4 regions of the Blautia sp. HA9023 genome follow, and region 3 is predicted to be linked to each of the others. Evidence: riboswitches for the same ligand, from Rfam matches in the RefSeq annotation. Region 3 holds a riboswitch; each other region holds the start of a gene.
The links. A riboswitch is a leader RNA that binds a small molecule or an ion and turns the genes downstream of it on or off. The one in region 3 is predicted to bind cobalamin.
Positions count from the first base shown of each region.

Region 1: linked by a shared signal. The riboswitch ahead of AC04Q6_RS03865 (leucine-rich repeat domain-containing protein) and the one ahead of AC04Q6_RS04400 (cysteine-rich small domain-containing protein) in region 3 are both predicted to bind cobalamin.
Region 2: linked by a shared signal. The riboswitch ahead of AC04Q6_RS07205 (leucine-rich repeat domain-containing protein) and the one ahead of AC04Q6_RS04400 (cysteine-rich small domain-containing protein) in region 3 are both predicted to bind cobalamin.
Region 4: linked by a shared signal. The riboswitch ahead of AC04Q6_RS05025 (ABC transporter substrate-binding protein) and the one ahead of AC04Q6_RS04400 (cysteine-rich small domain-containing protein) in region 3 are both predicted to bind cobalamin.

Region 1 is NZ_JBWLUR010000004.1:39,172-47,393, forward strand. It holds gene AC04Q6_RS03855 (Ig-like domain-containing protein) at 1-3,027, shown strand, start outside; gene AC04Q6_RS03860 (DUF4430 domain-containing protein) at 3,102-3,635, shown strand; cobalamin riboswitch at 3,730-3,885, shown strand; gene AC04Q6_RS03865 (leucine-rich repeat domain-containing protein) at 3,941-4,795, shown strand; gene AC04Q6_RS03870 (energy-coupling factor transporter transmembrane component T) at 5,095-5,841, shown strand; gene AC04Q6_RS03875 (ABC transporter ATP-binding protein) at 5,847-7,568, shown strand; gene AC04Q6_RS03880 (hypothetical protein) at 8,046-8,222, shown strand, end outside.
Region 2 is NZ_JBWLUR010000006.1:686,819-695,040, forward strand. It holds gene AC04Q6_RS07195 (prenyltransferase/squalene oxidase repeat-containing protein) at 1-1,308, opposite strand, end outside; gene AC04Q6_RS07200 (DUF4430 domain-containing protein) at 1,329-2,753, opposite strand; cobalamin riboswitch at 3,073-3,264, shown strand; gene AC04Q6_RS07205 (leucine-rich repeat domain-containing protein) at 3,354-4,181, shown strand; gene AC04Q6_RS07210 (DUF4430 domain-containing protein) at 4,261-6,996, opposite strand; gene AC04Q6_RS07215 (glycogen/starch/alpha-glucan phosphorylase) at 7,318-8,222, opposite strand, start outside.
Region 3 is NZ_JBWLUR010000006.1:48,040-56,261, reverse strand. It holds gene AC04Q6_RS04415 (diaminopimelate dehydrogenase) at 1-979, shown strand, start outside; gene AC04Q6_RS04410 (N-acetylmuramoyl-L-alanine amidase family protein) at 1,340-2,851, shown strand; gene AC04Q6_RS04405 (C40 family peptidase) at 3,165-4,646, shown strand; cobalamin riboswitch at 4,810-5,012, shown strand; gene AC04Q6_RS04400 (cysteine-rich small domain-containing protein) at 5,279-5,584, shown strand; gene AC04Q6_RS04395 (PHP domain-containing protein) at 5,734-6,447, opposite strand; gene AC04Q6_RS04390 (glycyl radical protein) at 6,772-8,222, shown strand, end outside.
Region 4 is NZ_JBWLUR010000006.1:189,422-197,643, reverse strand. It holds gene mnmL (tRNA modification radical SAM protein MnmL/YtqA) at 1-450, opposite strand, end outside; gene AC04Q6_RS05045 (YesL family protein) at 450-1,139, opposite strand; gene AC04Q6_RS05040 (YerC/YecD family TrpR-related protein) at 1,379-1,696, shown strand; gene AC04Q6_RS05035 (DUF1836 domain-containing protein) at 1,827-2,447, opposite strand; gene pcrA (DNA helicase PcrA) at 2,609-4,852, shown strand; cobalamin riboswitch at 4,954-5,243, shown strand; gene AC04Q6_RS05025 (ABC transporter substrate-binding protein) at 5,350-6,444, shown strand; gene AC04Q6_RS05020 (FecCD family ABC transporter permease) at 6,459-7,544, shown strand; gene AC04Q6_RS05015 (ABC transporter ATP-binding protein) at 7,544-8,222, shown strand, end outside.

The DNA.
Region 1 (8,222 bases), on a different contig from region 3:
AAGGGAATCCCTATTACAGAAAAATTGGAAATAGTTGTACAAAAATCTAACGATTTTCGCGTTAAAACAGAGTATCAGTGGTATCAAAATAGAGTAAATTCAACGCAAGATGGAATATTAATATCTGGAGCGACTGAAAATACATATAGTCCAGAAATAAAAGAAACAGGAATAACTTACTATTACTGTAAAGTAAAAACAAATATTCTAGCATATATAAATGGTGATGGTGTAAAGATATCGAGTGAAGAGATCTGTTCGGATATTGCCTGTGTCACCGTCACAGAAGCTCCTCTCCCATGGGAGGGAAACGGAAGTGAAAGCTCTCCATATCTCCTTAAGACAGCTTCAGATGTAGAAGCACTGCGGGACAAAGTAAATACAGAGGGATTTTCCTTTGAAAATACATACTTCCAGCTTACGGAAGACATCACCCTGCCAACTGGATGGAAGCCTATCGGTGTGACTAAGGATGGAAGGAAAGACCTGAAAAATGGCGAGAACCTTAATGCATTCAGCGGTATTTTTGATGGAAATAACCATACCGTAATAGTACCGGAGGGCGGGCTGCCTCTCTTTGGTTATGTCCGTAATACAAGGATCCGTAACCTGAACATCTATGGAAAGAAGATTGCCGGTTATGGCCTTGTCAATAACTTTGAAGGTGTGGGACTTTCCGGAATGGCAGTTGAGATCGACAATGTTACCCTGAAAAGTGGTTCCAGTACCCTGAAATCCGGCCTTCTGGGTGCGAATAAGACGATGAGCCCTTATGCCGGATGTTCTTCAGCCTTTGAGGCAACGGTACGGAACTGTACGATTGAGAAAGATGTTGTCATCGGATATGACAGAAATGAGAATGAGATCGGGGCCATTGCCGGACGTATGCAGGGTACCGTAGAAGACTGTGTAAGTTATGCGATCGTTTACGGAACCAGTTATGTAGGCGGTATTATCGGAACCAGGGACAATGCCATGGGCAACTGCTCTGTGATCGGCTGTAAATTTTATGGCACCGTAGAGGCTTCTGGTGAAGTGGCTGGTGGTATTGTGGGCGGCGGTTATGACAATTCCACAGCCCCGAACGGATGCAAGATAACTATCAACAGCTGCAGTTCAGAGGGAAGCATCACCGGTTCTGACAAGGTCGGAGGAATCCTTGGTGGAGACCTCTATGTGGCACAGACCTGGAACAACTGCACTTATACCTTTAAAAACAATTCCTTTACAGGAAAGGTACAGGCAACAAAGGCAGACGCAGCATATGTAGGAGGTATCATTGGTTTTTATGACAGCCTGAACCGGATCGATGACATCACCAACAATTATTATGCAAAAGACTGCGGGGCAGATAAAGGAATCGGTTTTGTAAGATACATTGATACCAACTGTCTGACCCATGAGACGGCAAGCGGAGCCACTTATGTCAATACAGAAAAAGAAACCACCAGCTGCCCGAAGGTGGAAGGCTGCGGATGGCAGACCGGATATAACCGGACGGATGATCCACTGGGGGCAGACCAGGAAAAACTGGTCTCTACAGAAGGCCTGCGTGTTTATGTGGATTCCCTGGAGCTGACTGGTGATTACCGGACAGAGTTTTACCTTGGGGAGGACCTGGATCTCAGTGGAATGAAAGTGGTTGCTGTGATCAGTGACGGAACCAGACAGGAGCTTTCGCTGACAGATCTTACCATAGAGGGATATAACAAGGATAAACGTGGGGAACAGAAACTGAAAATTTCCTATAAGGAAGCATTCGTGGAACTGACCGTTAAGGTATTGAAAAAAGATGCCGGTACGATCACGGTAAGCTTTACGCTTCTCGGAGACTCTGTTCATGGCAGTGCAAAGGAGGATCAGGAACACACCCTGCGAAAAGGAAATCTGGATACCTGGATCGCAGCAAAAGATTACACGATCGATGGAAATGCCAACGTCCTGGAACTCTTAAAAGAAGTGCTGTCCAAAAATGGAATGAGCTGTCGTACATTGAGGGATGAGACCTACATTGCCGGAATCACGAAGGATGGTCAGGAGCTTGCAGAATTTTCCAACGGACAGAACTCCGGCTGGATGTATACTTTAAATGGAATCCACCCAGATCTTGGAGTAAAAGAGCAGTACCTGGAAGACGGGGATGAGATCGTATTCCATTATACCGATGATTATACCCTGGAACATGACCATGTATGGGACAGCAAATGGAATTTTGATAAGGATGCCCACTGGCATGAGTGTGTTGCCATGTATGGAAAATGTGACATCACGGATAACACGAAAAAGGGTGGTTACCAGAAGCATTCCTATGGAAAAGGAAAGCAGATCAAGGCTGCTACTTATAAGACAACCGGACTGATGAGATATACCTGCCAGGTCTGCGGATACGAAAAGACGGAAACGATTCCTGTAATTGCACATACGCATAAATACACCTGGAAAACTACGGCAAAAGCTACGGTATTCCGTCCGGCGAAGCAGGAAGGAACCTGTTCCCTCTGCGGTAAAAAACAGACACGGAATTATGGAAGCAAATTAAAGGCAACTATAAAACTGAACGTATCCTCCATTAACCTGCGGCGGAAACAGGCCACCACAAAGGTGAAGGTTTCCATGGCATATGGAGATTCCATAAAGTCCTGGGCTTCCAGCAACAAAAAGATCGTGACCGTTGATAAGAACGGAAAGATCAAGGCCGGAACCAAAACAGGAACGGCAAAGATCACCGTTACTTTAAAGAGTGGAAAGAAAGCGACTCTGAAAGTAAAAGTCCAGACTGCAAAGGTAAAGACTACGAAGATCAGCGGCCTCAAGAAAAAACTGACCATCAAGAAAGGAAAGAGTGTTACTTTAAAACCAGTGGTCAGCCCGATCACTTCCCAGGAGAAAGTGACCTACCGTTCTTCCAACAAGAAGATTGCAACAGTCAGCTCGAAGGGCGTGGTTAAAGGCCGGAGAAAAGGAACCGTTACCATCACAGTTAAATCTGGAAAGGTGACAAAAAAGATAAAAATTACAGTTAAGTAAACAGAGTAAGGGTGTAAAAGGTATCAAAAATCAAATAGTGTTTTTGGTACCTTTTCATCCGATAGAGGATAATTATGAAGCAACTGAAAAAAATATATTGGAAACGGATCGGGGTAATAGGAATCATCTGTTTTATGCTTTTGTGGAGCTGTCTCCTTACGGGCTGTGGAATCGGGAAAGGGGATTCCGGAAAGCCTGCTGCCTGTACCATTTCGATAGACTGCCAGACGATCCTTGACAATATCGGTGATTTAAAAGAAACCAAAAAAGAATTTGTTCCGGAGAATGGCTGGATACTTCCGGAAATGGAAGTTAAATTTACTACGGGCGATACCGTATTTGACATCTTAAAAAAAATCTGCGGGGAAAAGAACATCCAGCTCTCTTCCAAATACACCCCGTTATATAAAAGCTATTACGTGGAAGGCATCAATCAGCTTTATGAATTTGACTGCGGAAAAAATTCTGGCTGGATGTACAGTGTAAATGGAGAGTTCCCGAATTATGGGGCTTCCAGTTATAAGCCCAAAGATGGGGATAAGATTGAATGGAAGTATACCTGCAATCTTGGAAGTGATGTTGGAAACCCATACAAAGATAAGAAGTAAAGAAATTGTGAAAAATAGTTAAACTGGTATGAGATAAAGACCAGAAACATTGGCGAACATTGACAGAAATAAGGCGTATCGTTATAATTAGAATAACAAAAAAATCGAGCGTGGTTCGGCTGATGGCAGCCGATTTAAGGAAATCCGGTGCGATTCCGGAGCTGCTTTTCCCTGTGTGAAATGTATCGACTGAAAAACGTCTTATGAAAGCATTTTGAGCCAGTATATCCAACACGTCAGGTAAAGAATACAAACATGTAAAAGATATACAGTTTGTATGAGCCGAACGTTGGAAAGGAGATCATATGCGCTCACAGAATGATAAAGCAACATGGAGTATACTGCGATTTAATCATCGTACATTTACGGCACAGCTTGCCAGTATGCAAAGAAACAAACAGGTAGCAGCAATTCCTGAAAAATATATTTATATTGATGATTGCTGTTATAAGGGCAACGGGAAAATAAAAGAGATAATCCTGCCATCCGGCTGCAGAATCATAGGAAAGGAAGCTTTTGCAAGCTGCCAGCTCCGTAAGCCCGTTGTATTCCCACAGACCGTTAAAGAAATCAAAGAGAGTGCTTTTTCGGAAAATCATTCTCTCAGAGAAGTAACATTTCCGGCATCTTTGGAAATTTTGGGAGATTATAGTTATAAAGGATGCACAACCCTTAAAAAGGTAGCATTTGAAACCAGTTCAGAATGCCGCAGGATTCCGGAGTGCTGTTTCCATTCCTGCACGCAGTTAAGTAAAGTGGTATTCCCGGAGCATTTAAAGAGTATAGGAAGAAGAGCTTTTTACCGCTGTAAGGAATTAAAGGAGATCACGCTGCCGGATACACTGGAAGAAATTGGTTTGGAAGCCTTTTACTTCTGTTGCTTTGAAACCATAGTCTTACCAAAAGAAATTAAAAAATTAGATCAGAGGGCCTTTTTCGGATGTAAGAAATTGAAAGAGGTATATATTCCGGAAAATATCATGTATCTTGGAGAGGAAGTCTTTCATGGATGCAATCGGCTGGAATATCTGGAGATACATCATGATCCTGAGCATATTGGCTCAAAAATCGTGAACAAAAACTGCACGATACGTTGCAAAAAGGGAAGCAAAGTGGATTTGTACTGTGAAGAGCAGGGATTAAAGAGGGAGTACATTTAAACGTGTTATCAACAAATAAGACCGAGAAAAGAAACAGACAGCCTGCGGATCAATCCATCATTGATGCTTTTTCCACATGCCATCCATTTTTGAATTTTTTTTATTTTGCTGTAGTACTGTTATTTACTATGTTTAATCAGCATCCCGTCTTTATCTGCATTTCTTATGCGGGTGCTTTGTCTTATTCCATCCTTCTGCTTGGAGGAAAAAGGACACTTAGGCAAAGCTTTCTCTTTACCCTTCCCAGTCTTTTGATCGTGGCTCTTCTGAATCCACTTTTCAATCATTATGGGGTCACGATGTTATATTACGTAGAAAGCAGTGGAAACTGGATCACTTTGGAGGCCTTAGTCTATGGAGTAGTCCTTGGAGCGGTCATGTTCGTAGTGATTCAGTGGTTTTCCTGTTATAATAAAGTTATGACAAGTGATAAATTTATTTACCTGTTTGGAAGGCTGATACCGGCCCTTTCTCTGATCCTTTCCATGGCGCTTCGCTTTGTCCCCAGATTTACGGGGCAGCTGAAAGTGATCCGGAACGGTCAGAAATCCATGGGAAGGGATGTTTCAGAGGGCAGTCTTTTTAACCGCATCCGTGCGGGATTTAATATGCTGTCGATACTGGTCACATGGGCTTTGGAAAATGCCATAGAAACTTCGGATTCCATGCGGAGCAGGGGATATGGATTAAAAGGCAGGACTGCTTTTTCCATTTACAAATTTACGAAGAAGGATAAAAGCCTTCTGGCAGTGATGGCAGCTTTATTCCTTGTATTTGCCACTGGCTGTATGAATGGGGCTTCTTATGCAAGTTATGATCCCCGTATTTTACTTGCTGGTTTTACCATTCAGGGGCATCAGGCTCCGGTATCTGTTCCAGTAGTTGAAGCAATGCTTACATACATCTGTTTCGCATGTTTTTGTTTCATTCCGGTGATCCTGGATGTGACGGAGACTATCCGTTTTGCCAGAAGCCGGAAGCATTGTGAAACAGATCTGGATATGACTTACAAAAAAATCTACGAAACTCTGGAACAGGAAGGATAATGATTATGAATCTTGTAGAAGTAAAGGAGTTTAGCTTCGCATACCCGGAATGTTCCAGGAAGGTTCTGGACCATGCGAATCTGAAAATAGAAGAAGGAACGTTAAATGTGATCTGCGGACGGAGCGGATGCGGCAAAAGCACGCTGCTGCGCCAGTTAAAAACCGTGCTGGCCCCGGTTGGAAAGTCAGAGGGAGAAATCTTTTACCGGGGGATGCCGCTTTCGGGGATTGACCACCGGACACAGAGCCAGGAGATCGGTTTTGTCATGCAGAACCCGGATAATCAGATCGTAACGGATAAAGTCTGGCATGAGCTTTCCTTTGGACTGGAAAGCCTGGGATATGACAATGCGACTATCCGGCTGCGGGTTGCGGAGATGGCCAGCTATTTTGGTATCCATCAGTGGTTTTATAAAAATGTCTCAGAGCTGTCAGGAGGGCAGAAGCAGATCTTAAACCTGGCTGCGATCATGGCAATGCATCCATCCCTTTTAATACTGGATGAGCCTACGTCTCAGCTGGACCCCATCGCTGCTTCTGATTTTCTGGAAACCGTAAAAAAGATTAACCGTGATATTGGAACAACGGTGCTCCTTACGGAACACCGGCTTCAGGATATCATCCCTTATGCGGATAGGGTATTTGTCATGGATAAGGGGAATGTTTATCTGGAAGGAACTCCCAGGGAAATCGGGGTAAAATTAAAGGAACAAAAACATGGCATGTTTCTTTCCATGCCGATTCCTATGCAGATCTATGGTGAGACAGACAGTCAGGCAACCTGTCCGCTGACAGTCAGTGAGGGAAGACAGTGGCTCTCCCGTTACTGTAACGAAAAAGGAATTGCTTCGGATAGTCAGCGAAAGAGCGAAATTACTGAAAAAGTCAGATACACAAAAACAGATAGTTCGAAGAAAGAATTGTCCATTCAGGCGAAAGATGTCTGGTTCCGGTATGAAAAGGACAGTCCGGATGTTGTCCGGGATCTTTCCCTGGAGGTAAAAAAGGGAGAGTTCTATGCACTGGTAGGTGGAAACGGTACGGGAAAGAGCACTACGCTGTCTCTTTTAAGCCGGGTGCGATGTCCATACCGTGGGAAGATACTTCTGGAAGGGCGGGATATCCGTTCGTATAAAGACCGGGATCTGTATTGTGGGCTTTTGGGAGTCATGCCGCAGAACCCACAGAGCATTTTCTTAAAGAAAACAGTCCTGGAAGATTTGTATTCTGTGATCGGGGGCAGGAGAGAAAAAATGTCTTCGGAATATCAGATTCATATGAAAAAAGAAAAGGCTATAGAAGGGATCGTAAGCCTTACCAGGCTGGAAGGGCTTCTGGAAAGACATCCTTATGATCTGAGTGGCGGGGAACAGCAGAGGCTGGCACTTGCCAAAGTCCTTTTGCTTCGTCCGAGGATTCTCCTGATGGATGAACCTACGAAGGGAATGGATGCAGAATATAAAGAAGAGATCGGAAAGATCTTAACCCGGCTGAAACAGCATGGCCTGACGATCTTTATGATCTCCCATGACGTGGAATTTGTTGCAGAGTATGCGGACAGGGTAGGCCTGTTTTTTGAGGGAAACATCGTTACCAGCCAGAATACCCGGGAGTTTTTTGCCGGAAATAATTTCTACACAACTGCAGCAAACCGGATGGCAAGACATTTGTTTCCGGAAGCTGTGACTGGAAAGGATGTGATTGCATGCTTACGGAACAGCAACTAGACCAGTTTATAGATGAATTCTGGGAAGACATTCCAAATGAAAGGGCAGAAGATGGGCCGGCAGAAGATCTGGAAGAATACACCCTTCCTTCTGATGGGATGATCATCCGGCAGATGGAAAAGAAAGGGAAAGTGAACCGGAGGACCTGGTTTGCCCTTATCTTGATGCTGTTAGTGGTTCCGCTGCTTTTGTATCTGTCGGTCAGGTTTTTCCATGGAAGGAAATATCTGATATGCAGCCTGATTGTGATCGTGGCTGCAATGCTCCCGTTTTTTATGATGTTTGAAGGACGCAAACCAAAAGCACGGGAAATCATGGTGATCTCTGTCCTTGCAGCGATTGGTGTTGCAGGCAGGGCTGCCTTCTTTATGGTACCCAGTTTCAAACCGGTAGCTGCTATTGTGATCCTTACCGGTGTTTCTTTTGGGGGAGAGGCGGGGTTTCTCGTTGGCTGTCTTATCACGCACGTTATCCAACATGTTTATGGGACAGGGTCCCTGGACACCATGGCAGATGTTCTCTTTTGGCATCATCGGGTTCCTGGCAGGAATTCTTTACCAGAAAGGAATCTTAAAAGCAAGGAAGCGGGATCTTTGTATCTATGGATTTTTAAGTGTGGTGCTCATCTATGGCGGGATCATGAATCCGGCAAGC
Region 2 (8,222 bases), 640 kb from region 3:
CATGAATGCCAGATGTTCTCCGGTTTCTTTATAAATGGTATTAAAACTTGCCGTATTGGAAGCAGAAGCTGCCTCTGCGTCTCCGGATGAGAAAAGTTCCTCTTCCGTATCCTTTGCCGCGGATTTCTCCTGAGCCTTCTGTGCTTCTGATACTTCCAGTTCCGCCGCGTCTTTCTTTTTCAGAGTTACGGCATAAACATCTCCGTAACCTTCCTGATCCTTTGCAGTAAAAAGATAGGTCTCCTGATTTTCTTCCAGGTGACAAAGGTAAGAATCTCCGTCTACAGGAGTCCAGTCCTCATCTCTTTCTCCTTTTTCGTAATAGGTCAGATCATCTCCGTCCGGATCCTGAAAGATCTCACTGAGAGAGACGTTCCAGTAACCTTCGGTTTCGTAAGTTTCACTTTCCGGGATGTCTTCCTGACGTTTGGGAAGATGATTCTCGGAATCGTTTTCGGCGATATCCGTGTCTTTTTTATCGGTATCTTCAGCGGCAGGATCTTCATCTCCGATGTTCTCACCACCAGATTCTCCGGTATTGTCCTCTTCGTTACCGGTGTTCTCACCAGCTTCATTGCCGGAATCTTTCCCGTCATCAGCCGCATTTCCACTGTCTTCACTTCCGGAATTTTCGCCGTCCGGATCCGCATCTTTTTCGTTCCCCGAATTTTCTGCGGTATCACCTGATGTATGATCTGCAGCCGGATCTTCTTTATCCAATGCTGCCGGATCCTTCTGCTCTCCGTCCTTTTTCCCATCTGTAGCATCCGATCCACTATGGTCTTCAGCGGACGGATCTAACACCTGAAGACAGACAGTCTTACTTTCTACGTAAGCGTTTTCGTCTGTTTCTTCTGAATTCCAGATCCGGACTTTGTAGTAGAAGGTTCCGGCTGTATCTGTAGCCGGTGTATACTCCTGTGTATCTTCATACTCCGGCTGGCTGTTTTCCCCCTGCTGTTCCCCGGTCTGTTCTTCTTTTGTCTTTTCCTGGCTGTCGGACTTTTCTATTTTGTAAAAATTCTCGTTGTCATCACTTTTCAGCCACAGATATTTCAGCTTGCCGGATTCTTCCGTCTGAACCTTTAAAGGCTCTGCCTTTTCATTGAGATCATATGTAATGGTCTCCTCCGACAGGTCCTCCGTGATCACCGGCAATTTTTTTTCTGCTGTGTCAGAAGCTTCTGATCCAAACGATCCGAAATCGGAACTTTCGTCTGTTTCTGCCGCCATAATTGAAACAGGAGCTCCCGGCTGCCCCACAAGAGCAGCCGTCAGCATCAGTGCCAGAAATTTTTTTCTCTGCATATCTTTTACTCCCTTTGCTGTCACTCACCGTTATATTCCGCACCGACATCCGCGCCAAGACCATTGCAGGTAAAGCACCACACAATGTCGTCTCCGTCCTCCAGTGTGTACTTGGAACATCCGTAATTCGGGAACCATCCGTTTACTTTATACATCCATCCGGACTGTGCTCCACAGTCAAATTCATACAGGTTGTTGATTCCCTGAATATAGTAACTGTCATACATAGGCGTCCAGGAATATTCCAGCTGGATTCCGGCGTACTCACAAACTCTCTGAAGTACTTCAAAAACGGTTTCTCCCTCTGTAAACTCTACGGTACTGGTATCCAGGATCACTCCGTTTGCCGGCACATAAGCTTCTTTTCCGGCTGTCAGATTGTCCATATTATTAAGGATGGTATCGCAGAGGATCGTGATGGTACACTGCTTGGTATCCTGAGAATCCCCGTCACCGGAACCATCATCAGAACTGCCGTCATCGGATACATCTCCATCACTGCCTGCGGTGTCTTCTCCGGAAGAATCCGTCTCATCCTGAGAAGCATCCGGTGTGTATTCCTGTGTTGTGTTCTCTCCGCTGCCTGCAGTGTCTGCGGTATTTCCGTCTGTTGTATCGGAATTCTGTTTCGCAGATCCATCTGCAGACTTTTTATCATCCGATTTTTCTGAAGTCTTCGGAATCTTGTTTGTAGAATTTAAACTCTTCTCAAGAGCTGCTTTCTTCTCTGCGGCTCTGTCATCCAGAACTTTCTGAAGTTCCTCCGGTGTAAAACATAAACTGTCTTTATCTGCGCATCCCAGCAGCTGCTGGATCATATATTCATTTAATGCTCCTGCTGAGATCTTACTTGTTTCTACTTTCCAGCTTCCGTCCTCACTTTTTGTCATCTGAGCACTTTCGCCGGCTGTTACGGTTGTGGTTTTTCCGTCCGCTTCGGCCAGTTCCACTTCATCCTTAAATACATACACAGCGCCGCTTCCGGACTGTGCGCTTACGGAAAAGACTCCTGTCTCAAAGGTAAGCGTATTTTCATCAAGAGCGATCTCTGCTTTTCCCACAGAATCCGTAAGATCCGCAAAAACCTCTCCCTGATCCGCAGTAAGTTTCAAATTGTTTTTTTCTACGGATTCCGCAGTAAGTTTCGTATTTGCGTTAAGTGAAAGTGTATTGTTTTCTCCGGCTGAAAGCTCCGCTGTGGTTCCGTTCTTCGTCTCAAGAATATCTCCGGCTCTCAATGCCACATTTTTTTCCAGGCCGTAGCCCACACCGTTTCTCTGAATATTGGCCACACCTTTTACGTTCTTTGTCATAAGAACGCTGTCCGATCCTTTATCAAACCATCCTTTCAGATTTCCCACTGCCATCACTCCGCATCCGGCAATGACCAGGATCAGTACTACCATGATCACATTAAACAGCGTCTTTTTCCTCTTACTTTCCATTCTTCCTCCTTTTCTCTGCACAAAAAAAGCAACAAAAAAGGTAACGGAAAATAATCCCTCTTTTCCAAGGGGATTCCGTTACCTGATAGATGTTCCTATGCGCAAACCAATGCTACCTTACATGAAAGAAAAACCGCCCGCCGACTGTACGGCATCGCACTTACATGTACAGGAATCACACCTGTTTGCACGTCTTTCTTTTCTATGAAATTTTATACTGAAATTATAGTTTATTTCCTCTTGTCTGTCAAACGAAAACCCGGAAAACAATTGTATCTGTCCTTTTTCTGTGATATAATAATCAGACACCCAAAAATATTAAATATAGACGTTTTCAAGTTCCGGTTTTTTCCTGCAGAAAACCGGATTAAAAGGGAATAAGGTGAGAATCCTCAACAGACGTGCTACTGTATTTGCTTAGTTTATCCGTGAACCATTGTAATTTATCGTATAAGAAGGGGATAAACGTGACTGCATAAGTCAGGAGATCTGCTTGGAAATACTGCCGGCTATTACACGTATGATAAATGGAGAATTCTTTTTTGACATCGTATCTGCCTGTGATGCGGTGTCTTTTTTTATGTTGAAGGAGACTTTTTTATGTCAGGTACTTATTACAGATCCAGTCGTGTCATTTCCAAAAACAACGCAAGAAACTATCTTTCCTCAAATGTAAAGATCCCTGCGCCAATTGAATATATCGCGTCGGAAGCTTTTCAGAAAAAGACCAAGATCTCCTCTGTCTGTTTTCCGGACACGCTTAAAAATATCGGCGCCAGAACCTTTCAGGGCTGCACTCTTCTGAAAGAAGTATTGCTTCCCACCCAGGTGGAAAATATGGGATCCAACGTATTTTCTCAATGTAATTCCCTGAAAAAAGTCATTCTTCCTCAGGCACTTTCTTCTATCCCGAGAGCCGCCTTTCAGGAGAACCGAAAGCTTGGATGTGTGATCTTTCCCCATGATTCACAGATTTCCCGGATCCGCTCCGAAGCTTTTTCACAGTGTACCTCCCTGGAATCCCTTCAGCTGTCTTCCGCACTTACCCTCATCGAAGACCGTGCTTTTTACCGCTGTAAAAATCTCCGTTCCGTGGATTTCCCGGAAGGTCTGAAACGTATCGGAAAAGAGGCTTTTTATTTTTGTGCCATAGAAGAACTTCATCTTCCCCAGTCCCTGGAATTTTTGGACGAAAGCGCATTTTTTAAGTGTATGAATCTTACTTATGTCTGTCTTCCCACAAATATCCATTATATCGGCAAATGGGTATTCCACGGATGTAACCGTATGAAATATCTGGAGATCCGACACGATCCCGATTTTATCGGGCCATGGATCATCAACCGTGCCTGTACCATCCGGTGTTATAAAGGTTCCAAAGTAGATGAGTATTGTAAGGAATTTGATTTTAAAGTTGAATATTTATGATCAAATGATCAAAAACGGCATTTTTTCACATTTCATTCTGTGAAAAAATGCCGCTTTTATTTTTCAGGGGATAACAGCTTTATTTAACTGTTACCTTGCATGTTACTTTTTTGCTTCCGCTCTTTACGGTGATCACTGCTGTTCCTGCTTTTTTTGCTGTGATCACACCTGTGCTGCTTACGGTTGCCACGTTCTTATTGGAAGAAGTGTAAGTAATCTTCTCACCGGATGTGAACGGTGTACGTACTGGTTTCAGGGTTGTCTTTGCTCCTTTTTTCAGAGTAAGGGCAGATTTTACACCTGTGATCTTTGTTGTTTTTACTGTAGATTTCTGAACAGTTACTGTGATATAAGCTTTCTTTCCGCTCTTTAAGGTTACGGAAACTTTTGCTGTACCAGCTGTTTTTCCGGCTTTGATCACACCTTTGCTGCTTACAGTTACGATCTTTTTGTTGGTAGTTCCCCATGCCTTTACAGCATCACCGTTGGCAAGTCCTGTTACTTTCACTCTGGATGTGGACTGATTTACTTTCAGAGTGATCTTTGTTGCGTTCAGTTTCAGGGTTGGAGTCAGTTTTTTGCCGTAAGGTCTGGTTGTCTTTGTTTTATAACCGCATTTGGAGCAGACTTTTGTCTGTACTGCCGGTTTGAATACGGTTGCTTTTGTTGTTGTTTTCCAGGTGTAAGTATGTCTTGTCTTCGGGATACTTACTGTCTTTGTTGCGCCGCAGACTGTACAGGTATATGTTTTCACACCTGCTGTTGTACAGGTAGCTGCTTTTGTTACTTTACCTTTGTCATAGGTATGTGCTGCATATCCGTTCTTTCTCTCATTGCTGGAGATGTTGCACCAGGAATTTTCGTTTTTGGAATTTGCACATTCATGCCAGTGGGCGTTTTTGTCAAATGTCCATGCTGTCTCCCAGACATGATTCTCTTCTTCCGGATAGTAGTCTGTGTAATGAAGAACGATCTGGTCATTGTTCTTTACTTCCTGCTCGGAAACTCCAAGATCCGGATAAGAGCCGTTTAATGTATACATCCATCCGCTGTATTTTCCGTTTGTAAACTCGCCAAGTGTAACATCACCTTTTGTGATGGACGCAATGTAGTTTCCGGATGGATTCTCGCATGTCATGTTGTTGGCAAGTAATGCTGCGTCAATGACATCTTTTGCCGTAGAGCCTTCTACAACGGTATACTCACTCTGCTCCAGCCAGGTCTCCAGATTTCCTGCATAGTAGGTATGATACTGATGATCTTTATCACTGTCGTGAACCTGGTCACCTAAGATCGTAAGGGAAACTTTGATCTTCGGCACTACCAGTTTGGTAAGCTTATCTGCATCTGCACCGAGAGGATCATCGGTACGGTTATGCTGTGCTTTCGTTGCACCGGAAATACTTGGCCTTCCGTTTTCTGAATTGTAATAAGTTACGCCTTCCACAGGTGTGGGATTTGCATAATTTGTATCAACGAAATCGATCGCTCCGATTCCTTTTACATCTTTACAGGTATACTCATTGTTCTCGATGATGTTGTATTTATCAATACCTTTGATGTAACCGATCACACCGCCGACACGTGTTCCGTTTGTTGCGCTTACCGTTCCCTCAAAGGAGTTGTTCTGAATATACTGGATACCGTTGTCCCAGCACTGTACCATACCGGTCTCAGAACCAAGGATACCACCTACATAGTCATTTCCTGTGATCGTTCCGTTGGAATAGCAGTCCTGAATCGTTACACCTGGTGTGTTCGGCGCAGAAGATTCACCCCACCGTGTTCCGCCGTATCCGCCGCCGGAAATACCACCTGCGTAATTTCCGCTTGCAGTTACGGTTCCGTAGAACTTACAGTTTTTCAGTGCATAGGTTCCCATAGACTGACCTTTGTTTCCGCTGATACCGCCTACGTATTTTGTTCCGTAGACATCTGCGTAACTTACGCAGTTCTCGATAGTTCCGTTGAAGTCACCACCAAAGGAACCGATATTGGACTGTGCTTTGTCATATCCGATCACAACACCTTTTTCTACAGTACTGTTGGTGATGGTGATCTGGTTCTGTCCGGATGCATATCCTCCGATAAATCCGGATTTCAAAGTCTGTGTTCCTGCTTTTAAAGTTACATTGTCGATCTTGATCGGGTTTCTGGAACTGTGATCAACCTCATAATTACAGACAACACCGTCAGACGCGATCTGCTCTCCATAGATATTCAGATTTTTCAGAGTAGAATCTGCTACATAACCAAGAAGACATTTCTCCCCTTTCGGTACTGTCAGCAGATGGTTGTCTCCGTCCAGATTTCCCTGGAATTTGGATGTTTTTATTCCGATCGGAGTCCATCCTTCCGGAAGTGTGATATCCTCTGTAAATTTCAGATACTGGTTTGCAAAAGTACCTTTTCCGTTGTTTACATAATCTGCAACTGCCTGAATGTCAGCTGTGGATGTAACCAGGTACGGATCTGCCTCTGTACCGGTTCCTGCCAGTGTCAGATCTCCGCTTTCCTCACCATCTGCAAATGCTGCTACAGCCTCTCCTGCGGAAAACGGATCTTCGCTCTCCTGTGTGGAAACAGCTGCTGCGTCTTCATCCTGTGAAAGATCTTCTGCGTCATCTGCTTCCAGATCAATGCTTTCTGCGTCATCCTCCTGCTGTTCCGGAACGTCCTCCTCTGTAGCTTCCTCTGTTACTTCTTCTGCGTCAACCACATTTGTGTCTGTGAAATCAGCGGCCCAGGCAGATGCCGGAGCAGTGCCGATCATAGCACTTGCAAGAAGAATACTGAGAATTTTTTTGCGTTTCATAACCTTTCCTCCTTTTGATTTTTCGGTGACAGCTTTCTTTTTTGCTGTTTTAATTGAAAGATCATGATGCCACGAGGGCAACAAAAAAGGTAACAGAAAAAGTCCCTTACGGGATTTCTGTTACCTGATAGACGTTCTTTATGCGCAAACTGACTTCTGTAGTCACTATCTTTTTAAAAAAAGCTCCGGCCCGCCGACTGTACGACAACGCATTTTCCTGTACAGGAATCTCACCTGTTCGCCTGAAAGCTTCCTTTCATTCAATTATTCACCTGACTTCATTATACAAATGAAGTCAGGTGTTGTCAAATCAAATGTTTTTTAGTTCTCTTTTACGATAACCTTATCCAGGTGCCAGATATCATCTACATACTCCTGAATGGTTCTGTCGGATGTGAACTTACCGCTGCATGCTGTGTTCAGAAGTGCCATCTTCGCCCAGCGTTTCTCATCTTTGTATGCTGCCTCAACACGTTTCTGTGCTTCTGCATAGGAACGGAAGTCGCCAAGGATGAAGTACTGGTCAGGTCTCGGCATGTTGCGTTTGTCGAGAAGTGAATTGTAGATGTCACGGAACATCTCTGTATCGCTGGAGAAGGTTCCGTTGATCAGCTGCATCAGTACCTGACGGATCTCCGGATCTGTGTTGTAGATGAAGTCCGGATCGTAACCGCCGTTGTTCTCATAGTTGATGATCTGGTCGGAGCTCATACCGAAGATAAATGCATTCTCCTCGCCAACCTCCTGTACGATCTCAACGTTAGCACCATCCATGGTTCCAAGTGTCGGAGCACCGTTCAGCATGAATTTCATGTTACCTGTACCGGAAGCCTCTTTACTTGCTGTGGAGATCTGCTCGGAAACATCTGCTGCCGCAAAAATGATCTCAGCGTTGGATACACGGTAGTTCTCGATGAATACAACCTTCAGCTTACCGTTGATGGAAGCATCATTGTTTACAACATCTGCCACACAGTTGATCAGCTTGATGATCTTCTTTGCACGTGCGTAAGCTGCGGAAGCTTTTGCACCAAAGATAAATGTTCTTGGATAGAAATCCATCTCCGGATGTGCCTTGATCTGGTTGTACAGATAGATCACATGCAGGATGTTAAGAAGCTGACGTTTGTACTCATGAAGTCTCTTAACCTGGATATCGAAGATAGAGTGCGGGTCAACCTCAACACCATTGTGCTCCAGGATATATTTTGCAAGACGCTCTTTGT
Region 3 (8,222 bases):
AAGAATTGGTATCTTAGGTTATGGAAATCTTGGACGCGGTGTAGAGTGCGCGATCAAACACAATCCGGATACAGAGCTGGTTGCAGTATTTACCAGACGTGACCCGGAAACAGTAAAGATCCTTACAGAGACTGCTAAAGTTTATTCTGTAAACGACGCAGAGAAGCTGAAAGATGAGATCGATGTCCTGATCATCTGCGGAGGAAGTGCTACAGATCTTCCTGTTCAGACACCGGAATATGTGAAATACTTCAATGTTGTGGACAGCTTTGATACACATAAGAGAATTCCAGAGCATTTCGCAAATGTTGACAAGGCAGCAACGGAAACTGGTCATGTAGGAATCATCTCTGTAGGCTGGGATCCGGGAATGTTCTCACTGAACCGTATGTACGCAAATGCCATCCTTACAAACGGAAACGATTATACATTCTGGGGTAAAGGTGTCAGCCAGGGACACTCTGATGCAGTCCGCCGTATCAAAGGCGTAAAAGACGCAAAACAGTACACAATCCCTGTAGAGGCAGCACTTGAGGCAGTAAGAAACGGAGAAAATCCAGAGCTTACCACACGTCAGAAACATACAAGAGAGTGCTTCGTAGTTGCTGAGGAAGGTGCTGATCTTGCGCGTATCGAAGAAGAGATCAAGACTATGCCGAACTACTTTGATGAGTATGACACAACGGTACACTTTATTTCCCAGGAAGAACTTAACCGTGACCACAGCGGAATCCCACATGGTGGTTTTGTGATCCGCAGCGGAAAAACAGGATGGAATGATGAGAACAGCCATGTGATCGAGTACAGCCTGAAACTGGATTCCAATCCGGAGTTCACATCTTCCGTTATCGTTGCTTATGCAAGAGCTGCATATCGCATGAACCAGGAAGGACAGAAGGGATGCAAAACTGTATTTGATGTTGCACCGGCATATTTAAGTGCACTTGACGGAGCAGAACTTCGCAAAAAATTCCTGTAGGAAATTCTCTGTAACAGAGTTGTTACAGGAAGTAACATTTTTTATTAATATCAGATCCCCGGAATATTCAGCGCATATACCTGATGATCCGGGGATTTTTTATTCTGATGAAGGTGCCTGCACAGGAAGAAGAATCCTGGAATCGGGATTTTTCCTGTGCGGAAAAGGAGATTGGAGAGGGAAAAAACGGGAAAGAGTTGACGGGAGATAAAGAATGGTATATAATATGGACGTAAATTTGTAACAGAATTGTAATGAATTGCACGTTTTATTTACCGCTCACAGGATGGGCAGTGCAGACAACGATCAGCCGGACTTCATAAATAGTAAATATCAATTATCTATCAAAGGAAGGTATGTATGCGAAAATTAAGCAAAAAATGGAAACTTTGGGGACTTTTTTTGATCTTGATGTTTTTTGCAGCCGGAGCGACTGTACACACAACTGTAACGGATGTACAGGCGGCAACCAAGAATGGTTTTAAAACAGAAGGCGGGAAGTCCTATTACTACAAAAATGGAAAGAAAGTAAAAGGTTGGCTTACTCTGAACAGAAAGAAGTATTACTTCAATGCCTCTACAGGAGTTCAGGTAAAAGGCTGGGCAAAGGACAGCAAGGGTAAACGCTACTTCTATAATGCCAATGGAGCTAAGGGCTATATGGCAACAGGCTGGCTGACAGACAGCAAGAAGAATACCCGTTACTTTAATCCGTCTACCGGTTATATGACAACCAAGTGGGCAACCATCAGCAATAAGAAATATTATTTCTACAGCGGCAATGGTGTTGCAGCCAAGAGTACGTTTCTTACAGATTCCAAGAACGTGACCAGATATTTTACAAGCAAATGCTTTATGGCCACCGGCTGGGCAACAACATCGACAGCGAAGAAACGCTATTTTGACCCGAGCACAGGTGCTATGTATACAGGCTTCAGGAAGATTGGAAGCTATACATATTATTTCTATAAATCAAAGAAGTCCAAAGGCATTATGGCCACCGGATGGGTGTCCAATATTACCAGCGGAGTGAAATACTATTTTGACCCGTCTACCGGTGTTATGGCTACAGGAACCAAGACCATTGACGGAGTGCAGTACACATTCAGCAGTTCCGGAGTTCTTCAGTCCAGCGGCAGCAATCCGAATACAACAACTCCTTCAAGTTCCAGGACGATCAAAAATTTCCTGGCCAATGCCCTGAAACCGGTAGGACAGACGCTTTATGTATGGGGCGGTGGACATAACTGGTCAGATGCAACCAGAAAAGGTGTAAGCTCCAAGTGGAAACAGTGGTATGATAATAATTCAAGTTCTTATAACTACAGAAACTATATGGACCTCAGTGAATCTACAGAACAGAAGGGCCTTGACTGTTCCGGTTATGTAGGATGGTCTGTATACCAGATCATGCAGAGTAAATCAGGTGGAGTGAATTATACAACTGTTTCCGGAGATATCGGTTCCCTGTATTCTGGCAGGGGAATGGGAAGGATCATTTCCCAGTCAACGCTGTCAAGTTCAAACTGGAAACTTTATCCTGGAGATATCGGATATAACGATGGACATACATGGATGGTTCTTGGTCAGTGCGCAGATAAGAGTGTTGTGATTCTGCACTGTACGCCGAATGCAGGCGTTCAGATTTCCGGAACACCGACACCTAACGGAACTTACGGAAGCCAGGCGATCAAGCTTGCAGAAACCTATATGGCAAAATATCCGGGCGTATCCAAATATGATTACCATGAGTCCAGCGGTAATTACATCCGTAATGGAGCATATTTCAGATGGAACAGAAGCACACTTTCTGATCCGGATGGATACCTGAAGAAGACTGCAAATCAGATTCTTGCAGATCTGTTCAATTAAAAACAGGCTGCAACAGAAATATCAAAAAATTTTATTGAATCAACAAAAAGGGAGAACCGAAAATGCAAGGTTCTCTCTTTTTTAATGTCAAAATAATTAATAAATGTTACAAAGTTTTAAACTAATTGATAGAAAAACCTTGCAATCCAAATAACACTGTGTTAATATATAAAAAGATTGGAACAAGATATTGCAGAAATATTACATGAACTGCTGAGAATGAAATAACAGCAGAGACAAGTAAACAAACGACAGACACAGAGAACTGTCGGATAAATCAGAATTCAGAATCAGATTGCGAGGGTGAACAGTCATGAAGAAAAGAATATTATGTCTGACACTGGCGCTCATCATCAGCGGAGCACAGGTAGTCAGCGTAAGCGCAACAAGAGAAGATGAGGCAGCACTTCAGCAGGAAATGGATGCAACCAATGAACAGCTGAATGCGACTTATTCCAGATTGGATGATCTTTCCGCACAGAAATCACAGATTGAAGGCGAAATTTCCACTCTTGATGCCAATCTTGTAAACGTGATGGTTTCAATCCAGACACTGGAGGGAGACATCTCTAATAAAGAAGCTGATATTGCTTCTACCCAGACGAACCTTGAGAAGGCTAAGAATGCCAAGACCAAGCAGTATGAGGCAATGAAGAAGCGTATTCAGTATCTCTATGAGAAAGGTGGAGATGATGCATGGTTCCAGATGATGCTTAATGCAGAGAACCTGTCAGATCTTCTCACGAAAGCTGAGTACACACAGAAGACATATGAACAGGACAGAAAGAGCCTTGAGAAGTATTCCAATACCATTCAGCAGGTTGCCAACCTGGAAGCTCAGTATACACAGGAGAAGGCAGAACTTGAGGGAATGAAGCAGGAGTACGAGGCTGAGTCACAGAATCTGCAGGTACAGCTGGATGAGAAGCGTGCCACATCTGCGGATTATGATAATGAGATCGCTTATGCACAGCAGCAGGCTACAGACTATGCGAACCTTCTTGCAGAGCAGACAGCAGAGCTTCAGAGATTAGAGGCTGAGCGTATTGCAGCAGAGGAAGAGGCAAGACGTCAGGCCGAGGCTGAAGCAGCAGCGAGAGCACAGGCTGAGGCAGAAGAGGAAGCAAGACGCCAGGCAGAGCAGGAAGCACAGCAGGATGAGGCGGACGAGAGCGAAGACGTACAGTACGATGAGGACGGCGACGTGATTGAGAATACAGATGAGGATACTGCAGAGGATGACACCGAGCATGTGGATGAAGATGCAGACAATGGTGAAAATGATGATGCGCAGTATGATGAAGATGGCAATGTGATCGAAGATGACGCGTCCGGGGATACTGAGAATACAGAGGATAATGCAGACGCAGATTACGATAACAGTACAGATGCATCCGAAGAAGGTGCAGAGGACACATCCTCAGACAGTGACAGTTCTTCTTACAGCAGCGGTTCAGGATCTTCTGTTGTGAATTATGCCACACAGTTTGTTGGAAATCCATACGTATGGGGCGGAACAAGCCTTACCAATGGTGCAGACTGCTCCGGTTTTGTACAGAGTGTATATGCCAATTTTGGCGTAAGCCTTCCGAGAACTTCCTATGAGCAGCAGAATGCAGGTACTGAGGTATCTTATGCAGATGCCCAGCCAGGAGATCTGATCTGCTATGGTGGACATGTGGCTATTTACATGGGCAATGGACAGATTGTACATGCATCCAATTCTCAGGATGGTATCAAGATCAGTAACGATGCGACATACAGAACGATTGTCTCTGTAAGACGTCTTGTATAATCACGAACCATATAAAATTTATTAAGATGAAGATATTGAACAGCCTGGCGGCATATTCCGCCAGGCTGTTTCTTATAAGGAAACAGTGAATTTATATCAGAAAAATCTGAAACGGTATTGACATATAATTAACAGGGTGTTATTATAATATCAGTATAATTCCATATTGAACATAGCAAGTGCTGAGGGCATCTGACAGTCATGGATTATCAGAAGCCAGCAGAAAAGGGAATCAGGTGAGAAACCTGAGCGATCCGGTCACTGTAACGGAGGAGCGAATCTCAGAATCCATTGTACCTATGTATGAGAAGGAGAGACGAGCCATGATCCCGGAGCCAGGAAACCTGCTTGTTATGGCGAGGTTAAACTTCCGTGTAAAGTGTAACAACCATTTCAGGGACTCCGCACCCCTGGGACGTTGTCTACTTTTTTACGAGAGTAGGCATTTTTTTATGGAATGCGCCTGTTCATATGAATTATACATGATTAAATGGCAGGCGATACTACTCCGGATACATTCGTTCCCTCCGCGCACTCATGAACGGATTATATTTCTACCCCGGGGTGGGATCGCTACCTCTTTTTTTACGGAAAAATTAAGAGAGTGCATGATCCGGGAGGAGATAAGAACCATGGAGAAACCATATTGGGAGGGAAAAGAATATTCCTATTTCAGCCACAAAAAATGCGAGTATTTTCCATGCCATAAAGGAGCAGATCCGGAAAATTTTAACTGCCTGTTCTGTTATTGTCCGCTGTATGCACTGGGAGATAAATGCGGTGGTAATTTCCATTTTACGGAAAGCGGAATCAAGGACTGCACTGCGTGTAAACTTCCTCACAGAAGAGAGAATTATGGATATATCACAGGAAAATATCAGGAACTTGCGGATATGATAAGAAAGCAGAGAGAGAATTCTCAGGCAGATGAGAAATGATAATAAAGAAAATATAATATAACCCGAAATAATAAGCTAGCTCGGACACATGGTAAAATGTGTCCGAGCTGGCTTTTTTGGTTGTGAGTCAAACATGAATGTGTATTCGGATACATTTTATGTATATTCGATCTTACTGTTTTACCAGATCATCTGGTCTGCAGAAATACCTTCAATCTTGGAAGATGATTGTTCAGAATCAGCTGTTCCGGGAACATGGCCTGATGAACAAATTCAGCAGCACAGGTAAAATCACCGATGTGTTCCGGACCGTGACTGTCACTGGAGAGCAGCAGCGGCAGATGATATTTGCGGCAGCAGCGGAGAATCTCATAACAGTTTTCTCTGGTATCACCACGGTAGCCATATGGAGCCAGGGAAGCTTCGTTAATTTCAAAGATTGTTCCGGTTTCTCTGGCAGTTCGGGCAAGAACATCATAATTTACCGGATAATGGGTGTTGTCGCTGTGACCGAGGATTTTGACACAGGGATTCTTCATGACATTGACAAAAGCTTCTGTGTTCTCGTCTCTGGTACCGGGACGGTAGTTCCAGGTATGCATGCTTGCGATGGCATAATCAAGTTTACATAATAATTCCTGATCCAGATCTACAGTTCCCTTCCGGTCCAGAATATTCAGTTCGATTCCGTAGAGCAGATCTACTCCGAAATGTTTTTTCGGAGAATAGGTAAGGCTCCGGAAATAGGAAGAAGTTCCGGCAGCCAGAGTTCCGGGACCGTGGTCTGTGATTCCGAGAAGCCGGAGGCCCTTCCCTGCGGCTGCCCGGGCCATATTGGTGATGGTGCATTCCGTGCCGTGGCCGCTGGCGATGGAATGTGTATGCATATCAGAAAGATACATAAATTTACACCTCTTTTACTGTTCATGAACATGTGACGGAATATCCGCTTGACTAAAGGAATTTCTATATAAATCCAAGTATGGCAGAACAGAAAAACAAAGTCAATAGAGAAAAATATAAAAACACGAAAAACAAATAGAACCAACGGGGTTCACCCAATAAAAACCACAAAAACAGCAAGAAACACATGTTGGATTTCGTTGACATCAAACAGGGGGTAAGGTATAATGAAATTACATGAGCACATAGCCGGACAGGAGCGGTTCTGGAAGCGTGGAGGCAGACAGATCACCAGAAACAACCGGTTATGAGAAAGGAGAATCATGGAGAAATTTCATATAGCAGATATCCCGAAAACAGACAGGATCACACATCTTGTGGATAATCTTTATGCCAAGATGCCGGTGATCGAATCTGCCAGAGCGAAACTGGTCACAGAGTCCTACAAGGAAACTGAAGACGAGCCGATCATCACACGCAGAGCGAAGGCTTTTGCCCATATCCTGCATAACATTCCGATCATCATCCGTGATGAGGAACTGATCGTCGGAAGCAGCACCCTGGCACCAAGAGGATGTCAGACATTCCCGGAGTATTCTTTCCAGTGGCTGGAGGATGAACTGGATACGGTGGCTACCAGAACTGCTGATCCATTTTATATTTCGGAGGAGACCAAGGCGGATCTTCGGGAGGTACATAAATACTGGAAGGGTAAGACTACCAGTGAGCTTGCGACTTCCTATATGGCTCCGGAAGCGATCCTTGCCATTGACCACAACATTTTTACACCGGGAAATTATTTCTACAATGGTGTAGGACATGTAACGGTTAAATATGAGGAAGTTCTGGCAATTGGTTATGAGGGTATCATTGCCAAAGCACAGAAAGAACTGGATGAAAGTAATGTGGGAGATGGTGATTATGCGAAGAAGTCACGTTTCCTGGAAGCAGTGATCTTAAGCTGCCAGGCTGTTATTGATTATGCGCATCGTTATGCAGAGCTTGCAGAGCAGATGGCATATCAGTGTCAGGATCCGACCAGAAAACAGGAGCTTCTCCAGATTGCGTCCAACTGTACACGTGTGCCGGAGAAAGGTGCCCGTAATTTCTATGAAGCCTGCCAGTCTTTCTGGTTCGTACAGCAGCTGATCCAGATGGAGAGCAGCGGACATTCCATTTCACCGGGACGTTTTGACCAGTACATGTATCCGTATTACAAGAGTGATATGGAGGCAGGTAATCTTACCAGAGAGTTTGCTCAGGAACTGATGGACTGTATCTGGGTAAAATTAAACGATCTGAACAAATGCCGTGATGCTGCATCAGCAGAAGGTTTTGCAGGCTACAGCCTTTTCCAGAACCTGATCGCAGGCGGCCAGAATAAAGACGGTGAGGATGTGACCAACGATCTTTCCTTTATGTGTATTCAGGCATCCATGCATGTGCATCTTCCGGCACCGTCTCTTTCTGTAAGAGTATGGAACGGATCTCCACATGAATTCCTGATCAAAGCTGCAGAGCTTACAAGAACAGGAATCGGACTTCCGGCTTATTATAATGATGAGGTTATCATTCCGGCGCTGCAGAACAGAGGACTTTCTCTTGCAGATGCCAGGGAATATAACATCATTGGATGCGTAGAACCGCAGAAAGCCGGTAAGACAGACGGCTGGCATGATGCGGCATTCTTCAATATGTGCCGCCCGCTGGAGATGGTTTTCTCCAATGGTATGGATAAAGGAGTCCAGATCGGTGTCAGGACAGGCGATGTCAC
Region 4 (8,222 bases), 140 kb from region 3:
TCCCAGCTCCACCCACACCGGTTTGATCTGGTTCAGGGAATCAAGAAGCTCCAGTACATCATCTCCCAGACAGTCCGGTCTGGTACCAATGGACAGTGCCACGATATCCGGATGGGAGATGGCTTCTGTGAAGATCTTACGCAGGTGTTCCACAGGAGCGTATGTGTTTGTATATGCCTGAAAATAGGCGATATATTTATGAATCGGGCGTTTGGAAGAGAGACTTTTGATCTGTGTGTTGATCTGCTCTGTAATGGAAAGAGCGGCGTTTGCTGCAAAATCTCCGCTTCCGCCCTGGCTGCAGAAGATGCAGCCTTTTTTGCCCAGGGTGCCGTCACGGTTGGGACAGGACATGCCGCCGTTTAATGCAACCCGGTAGACCTTTTCGCCGTATCGCTCCCGGAGCATATAGTCCAGAGAGTGGTAAGGCTTGTCGTTCCAGCGTTTCATTATGCCTCTTTCAGTTCGTTTTTCTCTTCGTCGTTTTCGTCGTTTTCATCTTTCGGTATATAGTTATCGAAGATCTTTACAAAGATCTTTGATTTCCAGTAGGCCAGCGTGGAAAATCCCATCAGAATAAAAAGCATGATCAGGATGGATGTAAACTGTGCGTAGCTCACATAAGCAAAAAGCCACATCAGAAGGAGCGGAGATGCAGAGATCACAAGCATCAAAAGTGTCAGCGGAAGATGGCGGACGGACATCAGGAATGCATTTACAAAGGTATTCTTGACGGAATTAAAAAATTTGGAAAGGATCGGATAAATGTACAGAAGGATCATCGCATAGATCAGTGCAAATGCAATGAACAGACTGAAAAGTCCTTTGTACATAGCTCCGCTTCCGGCTCTGGCGATCCGAAGATCGATAAACAGAACAGCAGCGGTGAGGAGCATGATGATATTGATGATGGTCGCCTGTTTGAAGTTCTGTTTGAATGAGCGGAAAAAGCTGCGGGCAATATAAGATTCTTCGTCTCTTGCCATCTTCAGTGTGACATAGTAGAGAGCTGTTATGGAGGCGCCTGCGGTGACAATCGGAATACAGCAGAGGATGCACAGAAAATTCAGAAGAAGCAGGTCTGCTACGCGTCCCATGAACACGAAGAATTTGTTGTCCATGTTGAAAAAACGATTCATTTGATAAGTCTCCTTTTCTTTTGGATATTATTTTAAGTATACCCAATCACAGCAGAAAAAGCAAATCCCAAATGTTTTCCGGGGCAGTGGAAATGGAAAACGCAGGTGTCCGTCATAGAAAGACAAAAAAGCGAAATAGTTTATTAAATTTCCCTAAAATGCTTGCCTATCACGATTTAGAGTGTTAAAATATCAGTATTGTATCAGACGAAAATTATGTATTTTAAAGGAGCGTAACAATGAGCAAAAAAATCAGGACGGAGGCTGTGGATCATCTGTTTGAAGCGATCCTATGCCTGAGGGACAAGGAAGAGTGTTATACATTTTTTGAGGATGTTTGCACCATCAATGAGCTGCTTTCTTTATCTCAGCGCTTCGAGGTAGCCAAGATGCTTACCGATAAGCGTACATACCTTGATATTTCCGAGAAGACAGGAGCTTCCACAGCTACGATCAGCCGTGTAAACCGTTCCCTGAACTATGGAAATGACGGTTATGAGATGGTATTTGCACGTATGAAGAAGAATAACGAAGAGCAGGGTGGCGAAGCAGAATAGGACTTATGCCCATGCCGTGAATGATAACGGATAATGCTATAACGTAAAAAGAGACAGGCGATCATGCGTCTGTCTCTTTTCTTCATGCGCCTGGCGGCACACGTTTCCGACCGGATGTAAGAGCCGGATATTATTTGCCTTTTTTTGAGGAATCGGTATCTTTTGGAGAATTCATGTGGTCGATCATATTTTCGATGATCATTTTTTTCATGTATACGTCGAAGCTCAGCAGGCAGATAAAAGAAAACTGATGAAGGAATTCCTTATCTTCCGGATCAGCATCTTCGAATATTTCTCCGGCGCTTTTGAACCGGCGCATGAGATCTTTTTCCAGGTAACGGATCTGAGTCTGTTCCATACTGAAAACTTCCTGATAGATATAAGTCATATCTTTCTCAGTCATGGATTTGAAATATTTATCCGTGATCGGCCCGAGAAGAGTCTGGATGTCACTGATGGAGAGAATATTCTTAAAATAGTAAATAAAGATCAGCATCAGCAGATGTTCCCGGGAGTAGCGTTTCTTCTCCGGCGGGGGGAGAAGCTTATTCTTGGCGTAGTTGTTGATCATGGTCTTGGTCAGGATCTTGTCATCCTCGTGACGTTTGGTGGAAGCGAGATTTTCTTCCATGAAAGTAGTGACCTGATCCATGTAAAGATCGATGTTTGGGATTTCATCTGGTTTTATATAATCAAGCTCAGCAATTTTCGCAAAAATGCTGCTCATCATCTCTTTTTCGTTTCTTGTCATCACATTATCACCTCTGCTCCCTATTATATAGTTTTAAATACTACTTGTAAAGAAACTTTTTTCCGGGAAAATGAGAAAGTAAGGTTGTGGCTTTACCGGAAAGAAAAGACATGGTAGTATATAAAGATACTGTTGATATGGAAAAAGAAATGGAGATCAAAATGAGTATACAGGATGCTTTGGACACATTGAATCCCATGCAGCGGGAAGCTGCTGTACATACAGAGGGGCCGCTTCTGATTCTTGCAGGAGCCGGTTCCGGAAAAACAAGAGTGCTGACTCACAGGATTGCCTATTTAATGGAGGAAAAGGGCGTCAATCCCTGGAATATCCTGGCGATCACCTTTACCAACAAGGCTGCCAGTGAGATGCGGGAACGTGTAAATAAAATTGCGGGAATGGGCGCAGAGAGCGTATGGGTTTCTACCTTTCATTCCGCATGCGTGAGGATTTTACGCAGACATATTGAAGTGCTGGGATTTAGCAGTAATTTTACCATCTATGATACCGACGACCAGAAGACAGTCATGAGGGAAATCTTCCGGAAATTCAGTATCAATACAAAAATTTATAAAGAACGCGCTGTTCTTGCGGAGATTTCCCATGCCAAGGATGAGCTGATCACGCCGGAAGAGATGGAGCTGAATGCGGGAAGTGATCCGGATGCACGGAAGATTGCAGGCATGTATAAGGAATACCAGTCCATCCTCCGGGGAAACAACGCCCTGGATTTTGATGACCTGATCGTGAAAACCGTGGAGCTTTTCCAACACAATCCGGATATCCTGGATTATTATCAGGAACGTTTCCGGTATATTATGGTGGATGAGTATCAGGATACTAACACCGCACAGTTTAAATTCGTAAGTCTTCTTGCGGAAAAATACAAGAATCTCTGCGTAGTTGGCGATGATGACCAGTCTATTTATCGTTTCCGTGGAGCAAATATCGGGAACATCCTGGGCTTTGAGAAGGTTTTCACTGAGGCGAATGTGGTACGGCTGGAGCAGAATTACCGTTCTACACAGAATATCCTGAACGCAGCCAACGAGGTAATTGCCAACAATACAGAACGTAAAGAAAAACGACTCTGGACAGAGAACGAAGAGGGTGATAAAGTTCATTTCCGGCAGTTCAACAACGGATTTGAGGAAGCGGAGTATGTTGCGGGAGAGATCATTCAGGGACGGCGTAACGGGAAATTCCAGTATAAGGACTGTGCGGTACTTTACCGGACCAATGCCCAGTCACGTCTCTTTGAAGAAAAATTTCTCCTGGCAAATGTGCCGTATAAGATTGTGGGCGGTGTAAACTTTTATGCCCGCAAAGAGATCAAGGATCTGTTAAGCTATCTGAAGACGATTGACAATGCCAGTGATGATCTGGCTGTGCGCAGGATCTTAAATGTACCGAAGAGAGGAATCGGAGCTACCAGCATCGGCCGGGTCCAGGATTATGCGGATATGATGAACCTGAGCTTTTATGATGCCCTCCGTGTGGTGGAGGAAGTACCGTCCATTGGCCGGGCAGCAGGAAAGATCAATGATTTTGTATCTTTTATCCAGGGACTTAAGAGTAAGGCAGAGGCTTATACAGTCCGTGAAACGCTGGAAGAAGTGATCGAACTGACCGGTTATGTGAAAGAGCTGGAAGCAGAAAAAACAGAAGAAGCTCAGGCAAGGATCGAGAATATCGATGAGCTGATCTCCAAGACCGAATCTTTCCAGGAAGCCATGGAAGAGGCAGGACAGCCGGCAACACTTTCCGCATTTCTGGAAGAGATCGCACTGGTGGCAGATATTGATTCCGTTGATCCGGATCAGGATTATGTGCTTCTTATGACCCTTCACAGTGCCAAGGGACTGGAATTCCCCAATGTATTTATGGCAGGTATGGAGGACGGAGTATTTCCGGGATATGCGTCCATCTGGTCCGGAGACCCGTCGGATATTGAAGAAGAGCGAAGACTCTGTTATGTGGGGATCACACGTGCCATGAAGGAACTGACATTAACCTGTGCAAAACAGCGTATGATCCGTGGAGAGACCCAGTACAACCGTGTATCACGCTTTGTAAGGGAAATTCCAAGAGAATTGGTGGATCTTGGACATACGATTCAGGAGAAAAAGCCCAGAGTAGATGATATCGTATCTCCGAAAAGCGCCTATGCCCAGATGAAAATGAATTTCCAGGCAAAGAGCACCCTGCAGAAAAAAGATTTCACAGTGAAGAAGGCGGACAGCCTGGACTATGGTGAGGGAGACACGGTCCGTCATGTGAAATTCGGAGTCGGTATCGTAAAAAATATCGCAGACGGCGGCAGAGACTACGAAGTGACGGTAGACTTTGACAAAGTCGGCGTGAAAAAAATGTTCGCCGGTTTTGCCAAGCTGAAAAAGATCTGAGAGGGATCTCTCCGGGCAGACTATTTCTGCAAAAAACTGTAAAAATCCGGCCTCAAGGTTGTAATTGGAAAACCGGTATGTTAGAATCAGTATCAGCGTAATTGAATTGCTGTGAAGTGAACAGTATCACCGGCACATATGCTGCCGGATACTGTGAGAGGGAATCGGGTAAAAAGCCTGAGCGGTTGCGGCCACTGTATACAGAAGAAGGGATTTCACATGCCATTGCAGAAACTCATGTGAGAAGGCGAAATCCCGATGTCAGAGAGATTCTGGAGAAAATTCTGATATATCATTCATGATCGGCTAAAAGATGAATGGTGTATCAGTTTTTATTTTGCGGAGTTTTTTCTGAGTCTGTAAGTCAGGAAACCTGCTTGACAGTATGTAAGTGGGAGCTTCCGTACAAAGTGTTCCGTGCAGATTTTATGAAGCCCCATCTTTTCGGTTACCCATAGGCAACAGGAGATAAAACAGGCGAAAAGAGAGGAAATGAAATGAAAAACAAGTATGTATCCACAAGAATCATGGCAATGGTAATGGCAGCGGCAATGACCGTATCAGCAACTCCGGCTGTTTATGCCGCAGAGAGAGCAGACTCCGAGACCATCAAGGAAGACAACCAGCCGGCAGCAGAAGACAGTACAGAGTCTGCAGACACCGAAGATTCTTCCGCAGAGGCAACCAAGACAGAATATCCTCTGACCATCACAACCTATGATTACGATGGAAACGAAATCGAAACCACTTATGAAAAAGCACCGGAAAAAGTCCTTGCTGTATATCAGGGAAGCATTGAGACTATGCTCGCACTTGGTCTGGAAGACCACCTGGTAGCTACCGCAGGTCTTGATAATGAAGTTCCGGAAGATCTCAAAGAAGCATTCTCAAAAACAAATTATCTTGACGAATTTACCCCATCCCTTGAAACTGTAACAATGCTGGAGCCGGACATGATCTTATCCTGGAGCTCTCTTTTCTCTGATAAGAATCTGGGAAATGTAACAGACTGGATCGACAAAGGCTGCAACACCTACTACAACACCAATACTCGTCCGGACGGCGACAGAACACTGGAAAATGAATTCACAGATATCTTAAATATCGGAAAGATCTTCGATGTACAGGACAAAGCACAGGCTATCGTTGATGATGCAAAAGCAGTGATCGACAAAACTCTTACTGCAACTGCAGATGTAAAAGACAAACCAAGCGTAATGGTATTGGAGCCTCTTGGAGATGACATCACAAACTATGGCGTAAAGAGCCTTGGCGGAGATATGGTAACACAGTTAGGCGCAACTCTTGCAAACCCGGATGCTTCCACCGTTGGAAAAGAGGATATCATCGCAGCCAACCCTGACGTGATCTTTGTGGTTTACATGCCATATGCAGGAGATGATCCGGAAACTGTTAAGAACAGCCAGCTTGCAGTGATCCAGGATGATGAGTCCCTGAAGAGCCTTGACGCAGTAAAGAACGGACGTGTTTACCCGATCATGCTCAGTGAGATGTATGCAAGTGCAACACGTACCCAGGACGGAATCGAAACTTTTGCAAAGGGATTATATCCGGACGTAAATCTTGACTGATCGGAGAAAATGCAGTGAAAGAAACAGCTTCACAGAGAAAAAAAGATAAGGTGCTCAGAACATCCATGTATGTGGCAGTTCTCATCGGACTTGCAGGATTCCTTATTTTTTCCATACTTGCAGCCATCACTTTTGGAAATGCGGATCTGTCACTGAAGGATGTATACAGCGTTATCGCTTATAAATTGTTTCATATAAAAAGTCTGTCCGCCTATGCGGAAGGCGCAGTTCATGATGTTGTGTGGCTGATCCGGCTGCCTAGAGTCCTTCTGGCTCTGGCAGTTGGAATGGCTCTTTCCGTGTGCGGCGTGGTGATGCAGGCTATCGTGCAGAACCCGCTGGCAGACCCGTATGTGCTGGGTATCTCATCTGGTGCATCTCTGGGTGCCACACTGGCCATCATGCTTGGAATCGGAAGCTTTCTTGGTGGAAACTCTGTGGGAATCACAGCTTTCATTGGCGCGATGATCACTTCTTTTGCGGTGATCGCCATTGCAAACATGGGTGGAAAGGCAACTTCCGCAAAACTGATCCTTGCGGGAATGGCGGTCAGCGCAGTCTGTTCTGCTTTTTCCAATTTTGTCATTTATATTACCAATGACAAAAATGCGGCAACAGAAGTTATGAAGTGGAGCATGGGAAGTCTTGCCGGAGCAAGCTGGACCAGAGTGGGTGTAATGCTTCCGGTCACGCTGGTGTGCGTGGCTGTTTTCTGGACGCAGTACCGGAACCTGAATCTGATGCTTCTGGGAGATGACGTATCCATTACCCTTGGAACAGATCTGCACAGACTGCGGACTTTTTATCTGATCGTTGCTTCTGTTATGATCGGATTTGCCGTGTACTGTGCCGGTGTAATCGGATTTGTGGGACTGGTGATCCCTCATGTGGTCCGGATCCTTTTTGGAACAGATCACAGAAAACTGCTCCCCTTAAGTGCGCTTCTTGGTGCATCGTTTCTGATCTGGTGCGATGTGGCATGTCGTGTGATCCTTAAAAATTCCGAGATGCCCATCGGTGTGCTGGTATCCATTATCGGTGCTCCCTGCTTTATTTATCTGCTTGTGCGGAAATCCTATGGATTCGGAGGTGCCCGGTAATGAAGATCACCACAGAAAATATTCAGGTTGGCTTTCACGCCAGACAGATCCTGAAGGGAATCTCCATGGAATCCCAGGATAAGGAACTGGTAGGAATCATCGGACCAAACGGAAGCGGAAAATCCACTTTGCTGAAATGCATTTACCGTATTCTGAAACCAGACGCAGGAGCCGTGTATCTGGACGGCGAGGAGCTTCATTCCATGAGTGTTCGAAGCTCTGCGAAAAAAATGGCCGTGGTGGCACAGCACAATTATTATAATTTTGATTTTACGGTCCGCGAGGTGGTTCTTATGGGGCGTGCGCCTCATAAAAAGACTCTGGAACGGGACAATGCAAAAGATTACCAGATCGTGGATGAAGCGCTGAAAACCGTACAGATGGAGGCGTTTGCAGACCGTACCTTTTCCACTCTTTCCGGAGGAGAGCAGCAGAGGGTGATCCTGGCAAGAGCACTTGCCCAGCAGACCTCTGCACTGATTCTGGATGAGCCTACCAATCATCTGGACATTACCCACCAGATCATGCTGATGGAGCTGGTGAAAAAACTTAATGTAACCGTGATCTCCGCTATTCACGATCTGAATATTGCAGCAGCATACTGTGATAAGATCTATGTACTGAAGGACGGAGTTCTGGAAGGTTACGGAACGCCGGAAGAAGTCCTGACCCCGGAGC